2 linked regions of the Azotobacter salinestris genome follow. The main gene of each other region encodes a partner of the protein of the gene in region 2 in a complex. Links are inferred from orthologs where the notes say so. Each region holds a gene or a part of one and is shown on either strand. Other genes may lie near its edges.

Region 1 (11,551 bases), 1.9 Mb from region 2 along the record:
TCGATGCGTGTGGTGCCGGCGAGGGCGAAGGCTACCACCAGGGGCGGCGAGGCCAGCCAGTTGGCCTTCACCAGAGGGTGCACACGGCCCTCGAAGTTGCGGTTGCCGGACAGCACCGAGGAGACGATCAGATCGTTGTCGGTGATCGTTTGGCCAACGGGGTCCGGCAGGGGGCCGGAATTGCCGATGCAGGTGGTGCAGCCGTAGCCGACCAGGTTGAAGCCGAGCCGGTCGAGATAGGGCGTGAGACCAGCCTTTGCCAGATAGTCGGTGACCACCTTGGAGCCTGGCGCCAGGGAAGTCTTCACCCAGGGCTGGCACTTGAGGCCGCGCTCGACGGCCTTCTTCGCCAGCAACCCGGCGGCCATCAGTACGCTGGGATTGGATGTGTTGGTGCAGGAGGTGATGGCGGCGATCACCACGTCGCCGTGATGCAGGCTGCAGCTGCCATCGCCGACCGGAAAGGCCTTGTCGAGTTCGGCCTTGCGTCCGCCGAGGTCCAGCAGCAGGTCGAACTGGGTACCGATGTCTTCCAGGGCAACCCGGTCCTGCGGGCGCTTGGGACCGGCCAAAGACGGGCGGACCTCGCCCAGGTCGAGTGCCAGGGTGGTGGTGAAGGCGGGCTCCGGAGCCTCGACGTCGTGCCACAGCCCCTGGGCCCTGCAGTAGGCCTCCACCAGGGCGATGCGCCGCTCGTCACGGCCGCTCAGGCGCAGGTAGTCGAGGGTCACCCGGTCGACCGGGAAGAAGCCGCAGGTCGCGCCATACTCCGGGGCCATGTTGGCGATGGTGGCCCGATCGGCCAGCGGCAGATTGTCCAGACCGGGGCCGTAGAACTCGACGAACCTGCCGACAACCCCGTGCTTGCGCAGGATCTGCGTGACGGTGAGCACCAGGTCGGTGGCGGTCACGCCTTCGTTCAACTGGCCGTTGAGGCGAAAACCGACCACCTCGGGGATCAGCATCGAGACCGGCTGGCCAAGCATCGCCGCCTCCGCCTCGATCCCGCCGACGCCCCAGCCGAGCACGCCGAGGCCGTTGATCATGGTGGTGTGCGAGTCGGTGCCGACCAGGGTGTCCGGGTAGGCCCAGAGTTCGCCGTTCTCCTCGCGGGTCCAGGCCACCTGGGCCAGGTATTCCAGATTGACCTGATGGCAGATGCCGGTGCCCGGCGGTACCACGCGGAAGTTGGCGAAAGCCTGCTGTCCCCAGCGCAGGAAGGCGTAGCGCTCGCCGTTGCGCTCCATTTCCAGGGCGACATTGTCGGTGAAGGCGCTCGGGTCGGCGAAGCGGTCGACCATCACCGAATGGTCGATCACCAGGTCGACCGGGGAGAGCGGATTGATCCGCTGCGGATCGGCGCCGGCCTGCGCTACGGCGTCGCGCATGGCGGCCAGGTCGACCACCGCGGGCACGCCGGTGAAGTCCTGCATCAGCACCCGCGCCGGGCGGAAGGCGATCTCTCGCGTGGAGCTGCGCGTCTCGAGCCAGCCGGCCAGCGCGGCGAGATCGTCGGCGCGCACGCTGACGCCGTCTTCCCAGCGCAGCAGGTTCTCCAGCAGCACCTTGAGCGAAATCGGCAGGCGACTGATGTCGCCCAGGCGCTTCGCCGCCTCCGGCAGGCTGAAGTAATGATAGGTCTGGCCATCTATCTCGAGGCTGCGTCGGCAGTTCAGGCTATCCAGGGAAGGCATCGGGGGGTTCTCCGGGAATGTTCGGCGGGGCAGGCTTCTTGATGGACTAGTGTTCCAAGCTAGTCCCGCCGGCCGGGACGTGCCAGTCGAGGGGATTGCCGGGAAGGCCTACCGCCGTCGAATTGGCTATCATGCGCGGCCCTGAAGGCGATCGGATGTCTCGAGGAAAAATACCGACCATGAACAGCCTGTTGTTGCATTGCCGTCCCGGTTTCGAAGGCGAGGTCTGCGCCGAGATCGGCGAACATGCCGGGCGCCTGAATGTGGCCGGCTATGCCAGGGCCAGGCCAAACAGTGCCTATGCCGAGTTCGTCTGCAGCGAGCCGGGCGGTGCCGAGCGGCTGATGCGCGAGTTGCGCTTCGCCGCGCTGATCTTTCCCCGCCAGTGGGCGCGTGGTGGTTTCGTCGAGCTGCCCGAGAGCGATCGTATCGGCGTTCTGCTCGAGCATCTGGCCGACTACCCAGTCTGCGGCAGCCTCTGGCTGGAGGTGCTGGACACCAACGAAGGCAAGGAGTTGTCGACCTTCTGCCGCAAGTTCGAGGTGCCGCTGCGCAAGGCGCTGGGCAAAGCCGGCAGACTGCTGGACGATCCACGCGGGCCGCGCCTGCTGCTGACCTTCAGAAGCGGCCGCGAGGTCTTTCTCGGACTGGCCGAGCCGGTCAACTCGTCAGCCTGGCCGATGGGCATCCCGCGCCTCAAGTTCCCCCGCGAGGCGCCGAGCCGTTCGACCCTCAAGCTGGAAGAGGCCTGGCATCAATTCATTCCGCGCGAGGCATGGGACCTGCGCCTCGCACCGGGGATGACCGCCGTGGACCTCGGTGCCGCGCCCGGTGGCTGGACCTGGCAATTGGTCAACCGGCACATGAAGGTGATGGCGGTGGACAACGGGCCTATGGCGCAGAGCCTGATGGATTCCGGGCTGGTCGAGCACGTGCGTGCCGATGGCTTCGTCTTCCGGCCGCGCCGGCCGGTCGACTGGATGGTCTGCGACATCGTCGAGAAGCCCGCCCGCACGGCCGCCCTGATCGAGACCTGGCTCGGCGAGGGACTCTGCCGCGAGGCGGTGGTCAACCTCAAGCTGCCGATGAAGCAGCGCTACGCCGAAGTACGCCGCCTGCTCGAGCGCATCGGCGATGGTCTGGCCGCGCGTGGCGTGAAGACGTCCATCGCCTGCCGCCAGCTCTACCACGACCGCGAGGAAGTGACCTGCCATCTGCGCCGGCTGCAGGCCCCGGCGTGACCCGGGGCGCTGCTTCGGCGACAATGTCCCTACCGGTTTTCTGGAGTTAGCCATGTCCCAGCCCGATCCCGCCAGCCTGGCCGTCGACGCGATTCTCGATGCCACCGGCCTCAACTGCCCCGAGCCGGTGATGCTGCTGCACAACAAGGTCCGCGACCTGACAGCCGGCGGTCTGCTCAAGGTGATCGCCACCGATCCCTCGACCCGTCGCGACATCCCCAAGTTCTGCATCTTCCTCGGCCATGAGTTGCTCGGGCAGCAGGAGGAGGGCGGAACATACCTGTACTGGATCCGCAAGAAGGTGGAATAGGCGGCATGCCGGGCGTGCCAGATCGTCCGCAAAAGTCCGGCATCCATTCGCCAGTTCTGTGCATCCGTTGCGGATTCCGCAATGTGCCGGGTCGATGTGCCCGGGGTGTCCGCTATCGTGGCGATGCGTGGTCATGGAACCCCGCGCTTAACGACACAAGGAGTGCACCCATGCGCAAGAACCCGTTTTCCTCCCTCCTGCTGGCTCTGCTGGCCAGCGCATCCGTCGCTGTCTCGGCAGCCGAAGCGCCCAAGGCCGAAGCCGCCAAGCCGGCCGTGACCCAGCCTGCGCAGCCCGCCCAGGTTGTCCAGGCGACTGCCGCGGCCAAGGTCGATCTCAACACCGCCGATGCGGCAACGCTCGAGCGCGAGTTGCAGGGCATCGGTCCCGCCAAGGCCCAGGCCATCGTCGACTATCGCCAGGCTCATGGCTCGTTCGCCTCGGTGGACGAGCTGCTGGAGGTCAAGGGAATCGGCGCTGCGACACTGGAAAAGAACCGTGCTCGCTTGAGCGCCAACTGATTCCAGTGCAGTAGTCGGGCCGGTCTCGTGACCGGCCTTTTCATGAAGGGGAGCCATCGGTCCGATTCGTCGCAAGCGAGTTGCAGCCGATCCCGAGGGGAGTTGACTTTCCTTTCTCTATCAGTAGGATACGCACCGTTGTTCCGCGATAGCTCAGTCGGTAGAGCAAGTGACTGTTAATCACTGGGTCCCTGGTTCGAGTCCAGGTCGCGGAGCCAGATCGCAAAAGGCCTGATCGCAAGATCAGGCCTTTTTGCTTTTCTGCAGCGTCGCTCCTTCGTCCCGGCGGCTCTCGCATGGAGAGTCCGCCGGGCGGGCAGGATCAGAGCACCTGGGCGATGGCCTGGGTGACGCTGGCGATGTTGCGCTGGTTCAGGGCGGCGACGCAGATGCGGCCGGTGGCGACGGCATAGATGCCGAACTCGTTGCGCAGACGCTCCACCTGCTCGGCGCTGAGGCCGGAGTAGGAGAACATGCCGCGCTGCTGGGCGACGAAGGCGAAGTCGCGCCTGGCGCCCTGGGCAGCCAGCTGCTCGACCATGGCCTGGCGCATGCTCTGGATGCGTCCGCGCATCTCGGCCAGTTCGCTTTCCCACAGGGCGCGCAGTTCCGGGCTGTTGAGCACGCCGGACACCACGCTGGCGCCATGGGTCGGCGGGTTCGAGTAGTTGGTGCGGATCACCCGCTTGATCTGCGACAGCACGCGCGCGGCCTCGTCCTTCGAGGCGGTGACGATGGACAGGGCGCCGACGCGCTCGCCGTAGAGGGAGAAGGACTTGGAGAAGGAGCTGGAGACGAAGAACTGCAGGTCCGATTCGGAGAACAGGCGTACCGCGGCGGCGTCCTCCTCGATGCCGTCGCCGAAGCCCTGATAGGCGATGTCGAGGAAGGGCACGTGGCCGCGCTCGCGGATCGCTTCCAGCACCTGCTTCCAGTCGTCGGCGGACAGATCGACGCCGGTCGGGTTGTGGCAGCAGGCGTGCAGCAGCACGATGGAGCCGGCCGGCAGGGCCTTGATGTCCTCGAGCATGCCGGCGCGGTTCAGGCCGTGGCTGGCGGCGTCGTAGTAACGGTAGCTCTGCACGCGGAAGCCGGCGGACTCGAACAGGGCGCGGTGGTTCTCCCAGCTCGGGTCGCTGATGGCGACCACGGCGTCCGGCCGCAGGCGCTTGAGGAAGTCGGCGCCGACCTTCAGCGCGCCGGTGCCGCCCAGAGCCTGTGCGGTGACCACACGGCCATCGGCGAGCAGGGCGGCGTCGTTGCCGAACAGCAGCTTCTGCACGGCCTGGTCGTAGGCGCCGATGCCCTCGATCGGCAGGTAGCCGCGTGGCGCATGGGCGGCGATGCGAGCCTTCTCGGCTTCCTCGACGGCGCGCAGCAGGGGAATTCGACCCTCTTCGTTGTAGTAGACGCCGACACCGAGGTTGACCTTGGTCGGACGGGTATCGGCATTGAATGCTTCGGTGAGGCCAAGGATCGGGTCACGCGGTGCCATTTCTACGGCAGAGAACAAGCTCATGGTCGAGGTGCTCGAAGAAGAAGAGGGTGGAGGGCCAGGCTACTACCCCCACGCAGGCGGACGGGCCATCGACCGGAGAGGGGCGACGGTATGCGCAGGGGGCATGCAGAATCGGGGCGTTAGTATAGCGGCCACGTCCGATGCCTGCGATATGCTGTTTCAGGGTTTTGTGTCAACCATATGTCGAAGGCGGCCCCGCCGGCCGGTGCTCGAAGGCTCCTGCCGGACGCATGCCGGCTGCCTGCAGTTTCCCGGCGAAGTTGTCCGCCGGCACCATCGAGAGAGGTTCCCATGTCCGAATTCCAGCTGGTGACCCGTTTCCAGCCCGCCGGCGACCAGCCCGAGGCCATCCGTCGGATGGTCGAGGGGCTGGAGGCCGGGTTGTCGCACCAGACCCTGCTCGGGGTGACCGGCTCCGGCAAGACCTTCAGCATCGCCAGCGTGATCGCCCGGGTGCAGCGCCCGACCCTGGTGCTGGCGCCCAACAAGACCCTGGCGGCGCAGCTCTACGGCGAGTTCAAGAGCTTCTTCCCGCACAACGCGGTGGAATACTTCGTCTCCTACTACGACTACTACCAGCCGGAAGCCTATGTGCCGTCCTCCGACACCTACATCGAGAAGGACGCCTCGATCAACGACCACATCGAACAGATGCGCCTGTCGGCGACCAAGGCGTTGCTGGAGCGGCCGGACGCGATCATCGTCGCCACCGTCTCGTCGATCTACGGCCTGGGCGATCCGGCCAGCTACCTGAAGATGGTGCTGCACATCGACCGCGGCGACAGACTCGACCAGCGCGCCCTGCTGCGTCGCCTGGCCGAGCTGCAGTACACCCGCAACGACATGGATTTCGCGCGCGCCACCTTCCGCGTGCGCGGCGACGTGATCGATATCTTCCCGGCCGAATCCGAGCTGGAAGCGATCCGCATCGAGCTGTTCGACGACGAGGTGGAGAGCCTGGCCGCCTTCGATCCCTTGACCGGCGAGGTGATCCGCAAGCTGCCGCGCTTCACCTTCTATCCCAAGAGCCACTACGTCACCCCGCGGGAAACGCTGCTGGAGGCGGTGGAGCAGATCAAGGCCGAACTCAAGGACCGCCTGGAGCATCTGCAGGGGCACGGCAAGCTGGTGGAGGCGCAGCGCCTGGAACAGCGCACCCGCTTCGACCTGGAGATGATCCTCGAGCTGGGCTACTGCAACGGCATCGAGAACTACTCCCGCTACCTCTCCGGGCGCGCGCCGGGCGAGGCGCCGCCGACCCTCTACGACTACCTGCCGGACAACGCGCTGATGGTGATCGACGAATCCCACGTCACCGTCCCGCAGGTCGGCGCCATGTACAAGGGCGACCGCTCGCGCAAGGAAACCCTGGTGGAATACGGCTTCCGCCTGCCCTCGGCGCTGGACAACCGGCCGATGCGTTTCGACGAGTGGGAGCGCATCAGCCCGCAGACCATCTTCGTCTCGGCGACCCCCGGTCCCTACGAGGCCGAACACGCCGGACGGATCATCGAGCAGGTGGTGCGCCCCACCGGCCTGGTCGACCCCCAGCTCGAGGTGCGTCCGGCGACTACCCAGGTCGACGACCTGCTCTCCGAGATCCGCAAGCGCGTCGCCGCCGAGGAGCGCGTGCTGGTCACCACCCTGACCAAGCGCATGGCCGAGGACCTCACCGACTACCTGGGCGACCACGACGTGCGGGTGCGCTACCTGCACTCGGACATCGACACCGTGGAGCGCGTGGAGATCATCCGCGACCTGCGCAGCGGCGCCTTCGACGTGCTGGTGGGCATCAACCTGCTGCGCGAGGGGCTGGACATGCCCGAGGTGTCGCTGGTGGCGATCCTCGACGCGGACAAGGAGGGCTTCCTGCGCAGCGAACGCTCGCTGATCCAGACCATCGGCCGCGCCGCGCGCAACCTCAACGGCAAGGCGATCCTCTATGCCGACAACATCACCGGCTCGATGCAGCGCGCCATCGACGAGACCGAGCGGCGCCGGGCCAGGCAGATCGCCTTCAACGAGGCCCACGGCATCGTGCCCAGGGGCGTCAAGAAGGACATTCAGGACATCCTCGAAGGGGCCGTGGTGCCCGGCGCGCGCAGCCGCAAACGGGTGGCCAGGGCGGCGGAGGAGAGCGGCCAGTATGCCGCCGAGCTGCGTTCGCCGAGCGAGATCAACAAGCGCATCCGCCAGCTCGAGGAGAAGATGTACGCCCTGGCTCGCGACCTGGAGTTCGAGGCCGCGGCGCAGCTGCGCGACGAGATCCAGGCGCTGCGCGAAAAGCTGCTGCAGGTCTGATGCAGGAAGGCTCCAGCGTTCGGCCGCGTGCCCGGCTGGAGCCCCCGGCTTCGCCCCTGCTAACATTCGCGCCCTTCATCCTTCTGTTCGTCCCTCTGTCCGGGAGCCTGCATGACCACCGTCCGCACCCGCATCGCGCCGTCGCCCACCGGCGATCCGCACGTCGGCACCGCCTATATCGCCCTGTTCAACCTGTGCTTCGCCCGTCAGCACGGCGGCCAGTTCATCCTGCGCATCGAGGATACCGACCAGCTGCGCTCGACCCGCGAGTCGGAGCAGCAGATCTACGACGCCCTGCGCTGGCTAGGCATCGAATGGGACGAGGGCCCGGACGTCGGCGGCCCCCACGGCCCCTACCGGCAGAGCGAGCGCGGCGAGATCTATAAAAAGTACTCGGACGAGCTGGTCGCCAAGGGCCACGCCTTCCCCTGCTTCTGCAGCGCCGAGCGCCTCGACCAGGTGCGCGCGCAGCAGATGGCCAACAAGGAGACCCCGCGCTACGACGGCCACTGCATGCACCTCGCCCCGCAAGAGGCGCAGCGCCGCATCGATGCCGGCGAGTCCCACGTGATCCGCATGAAGGTGCCGAGCGAAGGCGTCTGCACGGTGCCGGACCTGCTGCGCGGCGATGTGGAGATCCCCTGGGACCGCATGGACATGCAGGTGCTGATGAAGGCCGACGGCCTGCCCACCTATTTCCTCGCCAACGTGGTCGACGACCACCTGATGGGCATCACCCACGTGCTGCGCGGCGAGGAGTGGCTGCCCTCGGCGCCCAAGCTGATCAAGCTCTACGAGTACTTCGGCTGGGAGCAGCCCAAGCTGGTGTACATGCCGCTGTTGCGCAATCCGGACAAGAGCAAGCTGTCCAAGCGCAAGAACCCCACCTCGATCACCTTCTACCAGCGCATGGGCTTTCTGCCCGAGGCGATGCTCAACTACCTGGGCCGCATGGGCTGGTCCATGCCCGACGAGCGCGAGAAGTTCACCCTGGCGGAGATGATCGAGCACTTCGACATCAATCGCGTGTCCCTCGGCGGGCCGATCTTCGACATGGAGAAGCTTTCCTGGCTGAACGGCCAGTGGCTGCGCGAGCTGCCGGTCGAGGCCTTCGCTGCCGAAGTGCACAAGTGGGCGTTCAATCCCGAGTACCTGATGCAAATCGCTCCGCACGTGCAGGGTCGGGTGGAGACCTTCAGCCAGATCGCCCCGCTGGCCGGCTTCTTCTTCGCCGGCGGCGTGCCGCTGGACGCCACGCTGTTCGAGCACAAGAGGCTCTCGCCCGACCAGGTCCGCCAGTTGCTGCAGCTGATCCTCTGGAAGCTGGAAGCCCTGCGCCAGTGGAACAAGGACAACATCACCGCGATCATCCAGAAGACCAGCGAGCACCTCGGCTACAAGCTGCGCGACGCAATGCCGCTGATCTTCCCGGCGATCACCGGCCAGGCCAGCTCGGTGTCGGTACTCGACGCCATGGAGATCCTCGGCGCCGACCTGACCCGCTTCCGCCTGCGCCAGGCCATCGAGCTGCTCGGCGGCGTGTCGAAGAAGGAGAACAAGGAGTGGGAGAAGCTGCTGGCCGAGATGCCCTGATCTTTCCCGCATGAGCGAGGCGGCGGGCTGAACCGGCCCGGCTTCCCGAGCTACGTGCCCCGAGCTACGCGCCCCGGTCTTTCCAGCAGGAGAGGCCGGGGCTTTTTGTTTGTCGCGTCAGCAGGTCACCCAGACAGCCATGGACGTCCACGGCTGTCGGCGAGGGGAACTTATCAAGGTCGTCGGTCAACGAAAAAAGACCTGCGCCTTTTTCTTTCCCTATCTGATTGCCTTGCTCGGAGGACGCCACGCAATGAATTGGACGGAGCTGAATTGGCAAGAGCTGGACTGGCAGGCAATGCTGAACGAAAGCCTCTGGACGAGCCTCGCCCTGCTGCTGGCCGTGACCCTGGCCAGCTACTGGCTGCTGCGCGGCATTCTCGGCATCGTCAGCCGCCGGATGCGGGCGCTGGCGGCGCGCGGGCGGCTCTACGGCTTCATCGCGGAAATGCTCGCGCATACCAGCCGCCTGCTGGTCTTCGCCTTCTCGCTGCTCATCGGCCTGAAGGTGGTGGAATTGTCGCCGCGCTGGGAGGACATGCTGTCCCACGGCTGGTTCATCGCCCTGGCCTTTCAGCTGGCGCTGTGGCTCGACACCGGCATCCGCCTGTGGATGGACAGCCTGGCCCACAACGGCCGGGCGCGCAATCCGGTGACCACGGCGATCATCGGCATCCTCTTCCGTATCCTGATCTGGGCGATGATGCTGCTGTCGATCCTCGCCAACCTCGGGGTGAACATCACCGCCATGGTCGCCAGCCTGGGGATCGGCGGCATCGCCATCGCCCTGGCGGTGCAGACGGTGCTCGGCGATGTCCTCGCCTCGCTGTCGATCGGCATGGACAAGCCTTTCGAGATCGGCGATTTCGTGGTGTTCGGCGAGGTGGCCGGAACCATCGAGCACATCGGCGTGAAGACCACCCGCATCCGCAGCCTGAGCGGCGAGCAGATCGTCTGCGCCAATTCCGACATGCTGACCAGGACCCTGCACAACTACAAGCGCATGGACACCCGGCGGATCGTGTTCAAGTTCGGCATCGCCTACAACACGCCGGTGGAGAAGGTGCGCGAGGTCGCGGCGCTGGTCCGGCGGATCGTCCAGGGGATCGAGGGCACCCGTTTCGACCGCGCGCATTTCCTGGCCTTCGATGAAAGCCAGCTGACCTTCGAGGTGGTCTACATCGTGCTCAGCGCGGATTACAACCGCTACATGGATATCCAGCAGGAGATCAACCTGGGCCTGCTGCAGGGCCTGCGCGAGATGCAGGTGCAGTTCGCCTTTCCCACGCGCAGTGTCGAGTTCATCGGAGGCGTCCTGCCGCAGGTCAGCGTGGGCGGCCTGCCCTCGGGCAAGCTTGCCGCCAACAACGGCATCGTCCTGAGCGACGGCAGAGGGCAGCAGCAGTGAGACCTTGAAAGGAGCCAGCCCGCGGCGCCCCGAGGGCGCCACGGGACAGGCCCGGGGGAGGGTTATTCCTGGACGTTCATGAACTCGCGCGCCCAGATGCGATATTCATCCAGGGTCGAGTACTTGGTGCAGAGTTCCTTGGCGCTCAGGTCGGACGGGCCGACGCCGCGCTGTTCGCGCAGGCAGTCGTAGGTCGCCTTGATCGCGGCGAAGTAGGCGGCATGCCCGTTCACCACGATGCGCACGCCGTTCTCGGCCAGGCGGGCCATGTCGCGCAGCTTCGGATTGCCGTAGGTGATCAGCATCAACGGCGTATCCGGCAGGTGCCGGGTGATGGCCTCCAGATGCTCGAAGTCCTTGATGCCGATCATGCAGATGCCGTCCGCGCCGGCGGCCTGGTAGGCCTTGGCCCGCTCGATGGTCTCCTCGATGCTGAGCTGCTCGGCGTTGGTACGGGCGATGATGCTCAGCTGCGGATCGATGCGTGCCTCCAGGGCGGCGCGGATCTTGCCCACGGCCTCGTCCAGGGGGATCAGGTCGGTGGTCTTGTGCCCGTACTTGGGCGGCAGCAGGGTGTCTTCCAGGGTCAGCGCGGCGACGCCGGCGCGCTCCAGTTCGGCCACGGTACGCATGGCGTTGATCGCGTTGCCGTAGCCATGGTCGGCATCGGCGATGATCGGCAGGCTGGCCACGCGGCCGATGCGGGTGGCCTGCTCGACGAACTCGCTGAGGGTGATCAGCGCATAGTCCGGGGCGGCGAGCACCTGCAGGGCGGCGACCGAGCCGCCGAGAATGCCGACCTCGAAATTCAGGTCGCCGGCGATCCGCGCCGACATCGGATCGAATACCGAGGCGGCGTCGTAGCAGGTCCTGGATTCCAGCAACGCCCGGAATTGGCGTCTCAAATCGTGCTGAGAAGCAAGGGTCATAGAAAAACTCCTGAAAGGCGGTATGGGGTAGTCGT
Region 2 (5,463 bases):
ATGTCGAGCAGTTGGATGCCATCGAAGCCGTCGCCCATGAACATCGAGGCGAGCAGGCCGCCGGCGGCGATGCCGGCCAGCGGACCGAGCCAGCGCGAAGCGCCGCTGGCCGGACGGGCGGGGGTCGGCGCGGCCGCGTTCGGCGCCGTGGCGGTGCTGCCGGCCGGCTGCTGCGGCTGGGCCTGGCGGCTCTGGTGGATCGGCGCACTGCCGGACGACTTGCCGCCGCCGAAACGCTTGGCGTTGGCGTCGAGGCTGAGGGTCATGGCCACGCAACATGCCATGAAAAGACTGAGAAAACGGCGCATGTGGGAGTTCCCGTAGTTGATGTCACGCATTTCATCTTGCCCAGCAGTGCCGGGGCCTGTCATTCATTATTTCCCAAGCTGGAAGCGATGGTGGCCGGTCGCCGGACCGCGCCCGCGAAAAAATGTTTCGAGCTTTTGCGCCCGTGCCGTGCCGGCTCAGGGCCGCAGCAGGCAGGCCAGCGGCAGGCCGTGCAGGCGCCGGCGCAGGTAGGCGCGCAGCGCCGCCTCGTCGTCCCGGCGATGGCGCAGCCAGTGGGAGAGGGTGCACAGGTAGACGGCGCTGAGCGCGCACTCCTCGCCGATGCGCGAGAAGTAGGCGTTGTTCCGTCCGGCCGCCTCGCGCCACCACTGCACGGTGCGGCTGATGCGCATCAGTCCCTGCGCCTGCAGATGGAGGTGGCCCAACTCGAGCTTGTAGCACAGCATCTCCCCGGTCAGGGTCCGGTGCGGGGCCAGAGTGGCGAACCAGGCCACCATCAACTCCTCCAGCCGTCCGGCAGGGGCCATCGCCGCCAGGGCGGTGTCCCGGGCACGGGCCAGCAGGGCGGCGTCGGCGCGGTCGAACCAGGCTTCCACCAGGGCGTCCTTGTCCCGATAGTGGCGGGCGATCTCGTCCAGCCCGATGTCCAGCGTGGCGGCCACGTCGAACAGGCGCAGGCGCTCCCAGCCGCTACGCTCGGCGATTTGCAGGGCGGTGTCGAGGATCTGCGCGGAACCGGTCATGGACTCACCTCCGCTTTTGAGTATGGCCGCTGCCGCAGCGGCTGCCGGTGGCGGCGACCGGTGGCGGAAGAATTTGGGCCGGGCTGGCCGGGGCGATCCGGCTACACCGCCTCCAGCTTGGCGTAGCCGAGCATCAGCCACTTGCTGCCTTCATCCTCGAAGTTCACCTGCACCCGCGCCTGGGCGCCGGCGCCCTCGAAGTTGAGGATGGTGCCCTCGCCGAACAGCGGATGACGCACGCGCTGGCCGAGGGCGAAGGGGGTGTCCGGCACGGCGGCGCCAGCGAGCACCGCGGCGTGGCCGGGGCGGGCGGCGACAGGGCGGCTGACGGTGTTGGTCAGGCGCACCTCGCGGATCAGCGCCGGGGGCAGTTCGCGGACGAAGCGCGAGATCCTGTTGTAGGTCTCGCTGCCGTACAGGCGGCGGGTCTCGGCATAGCTCACCACCAGGCGCTGCATGGCGCGGGTGATGCCGACATAGGCCAGGCGGCGCTCCTCTTCGAGGCGGCCGGGTTCCTCCAGGCTCATCTTGTGGGGGAACAGGCCCTCCTCCATGCCGACCAGGAATACCAGCGGGAATTCCAGGCCCTTGGCGCTGTGCAGGGTCATCAGCTGCACGCTGTCCTCGAAGTCGCCGGCCTGCTGCTCGCCGGCTTCCAGCGAGGCGTGGTCGAGGAAGGCCGCCAGCGGTGTCTGCAGGCCCTCGTCCTCGTGGTGCTCGAAGGCGCGGGCGGCGCTGACCAGCTCTTCGAGGTTCTCCACCCGGGCCTGGGCCTTCTCGCCCTTTTCCGCACCGTGGTAGGCGCGCAGCCCGGAATCCTCGATCACCACCTGGATCGTCTGCGCCAGCGGCAGCTGCTCGACCTTCAGGGCCAGGGTGTCGATCAGCTCGACGAAGGCGTTCAGCGCGCTGGCGGCGCGGCCGGAAACCAGCTTGCCGCCGACCGCCTGATGCAGCACGCTCCACAGCGAGAGGTCGGCCTCGCGGGCCAGCTGGCGCAGGGTCTCGACGGTCTTCTCGCCGATGCCGCGGGCCGGCAGGTTGATGACCCGCTCCAGCGCCGCGTCGTTGTGGCGGGTATGGATCAGCCGCAGGTAGGCTACCGCGTTCCTGATCTCGGCGCGCTCGAAGAAGCGCTGGCCGCCGTAAATGCGGTAGGGGATCTTCTCCCGCAGCAGCGCTTCCTCGAGCACCCGCGACTGGGCGTTGGAGCGGTAGAGGATGGCGATCTCGCCGTGCGCCAGGCCGTCCTTGAGCGCCTGGCGGATGCTGTCCACCACGTAGCGCGCTTCGTCGTGCTCGTTGAAGGCGGCATAGAGGCCGATCGGCTCGCCGTCCGCGCCCTCGGTCCACAGCTCCTTGCCGAGGCGGCCCTGGTTGTTGGCGATCAGCGCATTGGCGGCCTTGAGGATGCTGCCGGTGGAGCGGTAGTTCTGCTCCAGGCGGATGGTCTCGGCGGCGGGGAAGTCCTGGCAGAACTGCTGGATGTTCTCGATCCGCGCGCCGCGCCAGCCGTAGATCGACTGGTCGTCGTCGCCCACCGCCATCAGGCTGGCGCCGCCCTGCGCCAGCAGGCGCAGCCAGGCGTACTGCACCGCGTTGGTGTCCTGGAACTCGTCCACCAGCACATGGCGGAAGCGCCGCTGGTAGTGCTCCAGAAGGCCCGGCCGGTCGCGCCACAGATCGAGGGCGCGCAGCAGCAGCTCGGCGAAGTCGATCACCCCGGCGCGCGCGCAGGCCGCCTCGTAGGCCGCGTAGATCTTCACCTGGGTGGCGAGGAACAGGTCGCCGCCCGGCTGGATGTGCTGCGGGCGCAGGCCTTCGTCCTTCTTCGCGTTGATGAACCACTGCGCCTGGCGGGCCGGCCAGCGCTGCTCGTCGAGGCCCAGCTCGCGGATCACCCGCTTGACCAGCCGCTGCTGGTCGTCGGAATCGAGGATCTGGAAGTTCTCGGCCAGCCCCGCCTCCTGCCAGTGGGCGCGCAGCAGGCGGTGGGCCAGGCCGTGGAAGGTGCCGACCCACATGCCCATCGGGCTCATCCCGAGCAACTGCTCGATGCGCGCGCGCATTTCGGCGGCGGCCTTGTTGGTGAAGGTCACGGCGAGAATCGAGTGGGGCGAGGCGTTTTCCACCTCGATCAGCCAGGCGATACGGTGCACCAGCACGCGGGTCTTGCCCGAGCCGGCGCCGGCCAGCACCAGGTGTGGACCCAATGGGGCAGCTACAGCTTGGCGCTGGGCGGCGTTGAGTGCACTTAGCAGAAAGGATAGGTCTTCGCGCATCACGGCATTCTAGCGGCGGCTGCGAAGACGGGGCAAACTCGGGTGACCTTGCCGATGCCACACCGAGGAAGAACGTTCGACCGCTTACCTTGGGACAGGACGCGTATAACCAGAATCATGGACATGAATTTCGTTTTTTCTGCCAACGTCATGCCGCCGGCCATCGCGCCGGAGAGCATCCGGGAGCGTTACGGCGTACAGATGGAGGCGGCCCTGAACCGCCGCCTGTACCGTGCCGCGCCGCTGCCGATCATGCTGATGCTGAGCGGCGGCCTGAGCTGCGTGCTGCTGCGCTGGGAACAGCACAGCCCGAGCACCCTGGCCTGGCTGGCGCTCTGGCTGGGCCTGCTGATCGGCCTGAGCCTGTGGCGCATCCTGGCCTTCCACCGGGCGCCGAAGGAGCGCCAGGCCGATGCGGCCTGGCGGCACAGCTTCCTGCTCGGCGCAGCCGTTTCGGGTGCGACCCTGACCCAGATCGGCATCTTTCTCATGCCGCTGGCCACGCCGCTGCAGCAGGCGCTGATCCATGGCCTGCTGGCGGCGGCGACCATCTGCGCCAGCATGGCCTATGCGGCCAGCCTGGGCGCCTTCCTCGCCTTCGCCCTGCCCGCCCTGCTGCCCTCCAGCCTGTATCTGCTCAGCCTCGACAATGGCGAGCTGCAGGGCTGGGGCATCCTCGGCCTGATCCTGCTGGCGGCCCTCGTGCTCAGTGCCTGGCAGATCAACCGGGCGACTCGCCGCAACCTGCTGCAGTGCTTCCAGAACCGCTCGCTGCTGGAATTCGAGAAGCAGACGCGACAGGCCACCGTCCAACTGAACGACGAGCTGGCGCGCGAGGTGCAACTGCGCCGCCAGGTCGAGGAGGAGCTGCGCAGCGCGCAGCGGGCGCTGGAGGAGCGGGTCAACGAGCGCACCCGGGCGCTGACCGCCAGCGAGCAGGCGCGCCGCGAGGAAAAGGCGTTGCGCCGCTACCTGTCCAGCCACGACCCGATGACCGGCCTGGCCAACCGCAGCCTGCTGCTGCGCCGCCTGAAACTCCTGATCGGGCGCCCGCGGGTACTCGGCCGCGAACTGGTGCTGATGCATTTCAACCTGGATCGCTTCAAGCGGCTCAACGAGAGCCTCGGCCATCAGGTCGCCGACCAGATCATCTGCGAGCTGGCCCGGCGCCTCGGCGGCAGCCTGCGCCGGGCCGACATCGTCGCGCGGATCGCCGTCGACGAATTCGCCGTGCTGCTGGAAACCGACAAGTCCCTTGAGGAGGTGGAGCAGCTCGGGCGGCGCCTGCTCACCCTGCTGCGCCACGGCGTGTCGGTGGACGAGCACGAGGTGGTGGTCAGCGCTTCGCTGGGGATCGGTCTGCTGTCCGCGGCCGGCGGCGATCCGGCGACGCTGCTCTGCCAGGCGGCCATGGCCATGCGCCATGCCAAGCAGCTCGGCTGCAACACCGTGCAGTTCTACCGCGACAGCCTGCAGAGCAGCAGCCGCGAGCGCCTGCTGCTCGAGGCGCAGCTGGACAAGGCGCTGGTGCGCGGCGAATTGGAGGTGTTCTACCAGCCGAAGCTGAATTTTGCGGCGAACCGTCTGCAGGGCGCCGAGGCGCTGGTGCGCTGGCGCCATCCCCAGCGCGGCCTGGTGTCGCCGGCCCAGTTCATCCCCCTGGCCGAGGAAACCGGGCAGATCGACGCCATCGGCGACTTCGTCCTGGACCAGGCCTGTGCCCAGGCGCGCGCCTGGCAACAGGCAGGCATCGCCGAGCTGCGCGTGGCGGTGAACATCTCCATGGGCCAGCTGCGCCAGGGCGACTTCGTCGAGCGGGTCGGCGCCGTGCTGGCCAGGACCGGCCTGCCGGCGCACCTGCTGGAGCTGGAGCTGACCGAAAGCCAGCTGTCGGACGACGTCGAACACCTGGCCCAGGTGTTCGGCAAGCTGCGCGCGCTGGGCGTGCGCCTGGCGATCGACGATTTCGGCACCGGCTATTCGTCGCTCGGCTATCTCAAGCACCTGCCGGTCAACGTGGTGAAGATCGACCAGACCTTCATCCGCAGCCTGGATGGCTCCGGCCGCGGCGGCGACGCGGCGATCACCCGGGCGATCATCGTCATGGCCCACAGCCTGGGCCTGGAGGTGGTCGCCGAGGGGGTCGAGGA

The links.
Region 1: the proteins of uvrD (region 2) and uvrB are in contact, whole or in part, in a crystal structure (PDB 7EGT), measured with the Thermus thermophilus proteins. The link is inferred for Azotobacter salinestris from one-to-one orthologs. Residues at the interface, in WP_096412145.1 of Thermus thermophilus: His654, Arg656, Phe657, Gln666, Asp668, Glu669, Lys680, Arg681, Leu682, Ser683, Lys685, Tyr686, Ala687; in WP_096411307.1 of Thermus thermophilus: Glu23, Leu25, Arg26, Asp27, Gly28, Glu29, Arg30, Phe31, Arg55, Glu326, Asp327, Phe328, Glu379, Ser382, Gln383, His398, Gly400, Arg401.

The regions. Positions count from the first base shown.
Region 1 is NZ_CP045302.1:4,515,814-4,527,364, forward strand. Bases 5,165-8,081 are described here. They hold uvrB (excinuclease ABC subunit UvrB), read left to right. Parts: upstream 5,165-5,576; coding sequence 5,577-7,586; downstream 7,587-8,081. Other genes in these bases: GCU53_RS21300 (amino acid aminotransferase), read right to left, coding at 5,165-5,285; gltX (glutamate--tRNA ligase), read left to right, coding at 7,698-8,081. Outside these bases: aconitate hydratase AcnA, read right to left, coding at 1-1,694; 23S rRNA (cytidine(2498)-2'-O)-methyltransferase RlmM, read left to right, coding at 1,874-2,935; sulfurtransferase TusA, read left to right, coding at 2,988-3,245; GCU53_RS21290 (ComEA family DNA-binding protein), read left to right, coding at 3,416-3,766; more of GCU53_RS21300, read right to left, coding at 4,089-5,164; more of gltX, read left to right, coding at 8,082-9,179; GCU53_RS21315 (mechanosensitive ion channel family protein), read left to right, coding at 9,463-10,587; GCU53_RS21320 (isocitrate lyase/PEP mutase family protein), read right to left, coding at 10,650-11,516. UniProt on the Escherichia coli protein: The UvrABC repair system catalyzes the recognition and processing of DNA lesions. A damage recognition complex composed of 2 UvrA and 2 UvrB subunits scans DNA for abnormalities.
Region 2 is NZ_CP045302.1:2,641,142-2,646,604, reverse strand. The notes cover bases 724-3,646. They hold uvrD (DNA helicase II), read right to left. Parts: upstream 3,314-3,646; coding sequence 1,133-3,313; downstream 724-1,132. Other genes in these bases: GCU53_RS12420 (putative bifunctional diguanylate cyclase/phosphodiesterase), read left to right, coding at 3,437-3,646; GCU53_RS12430 (TetR/AcrR family transcriptional regulator), read right to left, coding at 724-1,031. In the rest of the region: GCU53_RS12435 (Tim44 domain-containing protein), read right to left, coding at 1-308; more of GCU53_RS12430, read right to left, coding at 465-723; more of GCU53_RS12420, read left to right, coding at 3,647-5,463. UniProt on the Escherichia coli protein: A helicase with DNA-dependent ATPase activity. Unwinds DNA duplexes with 3'-5' polarity. Translocates on single-stranded DNA with 3'-5' polarity. Initiates unwinding more efficiently from a nicked substrate than double-stranded DNA.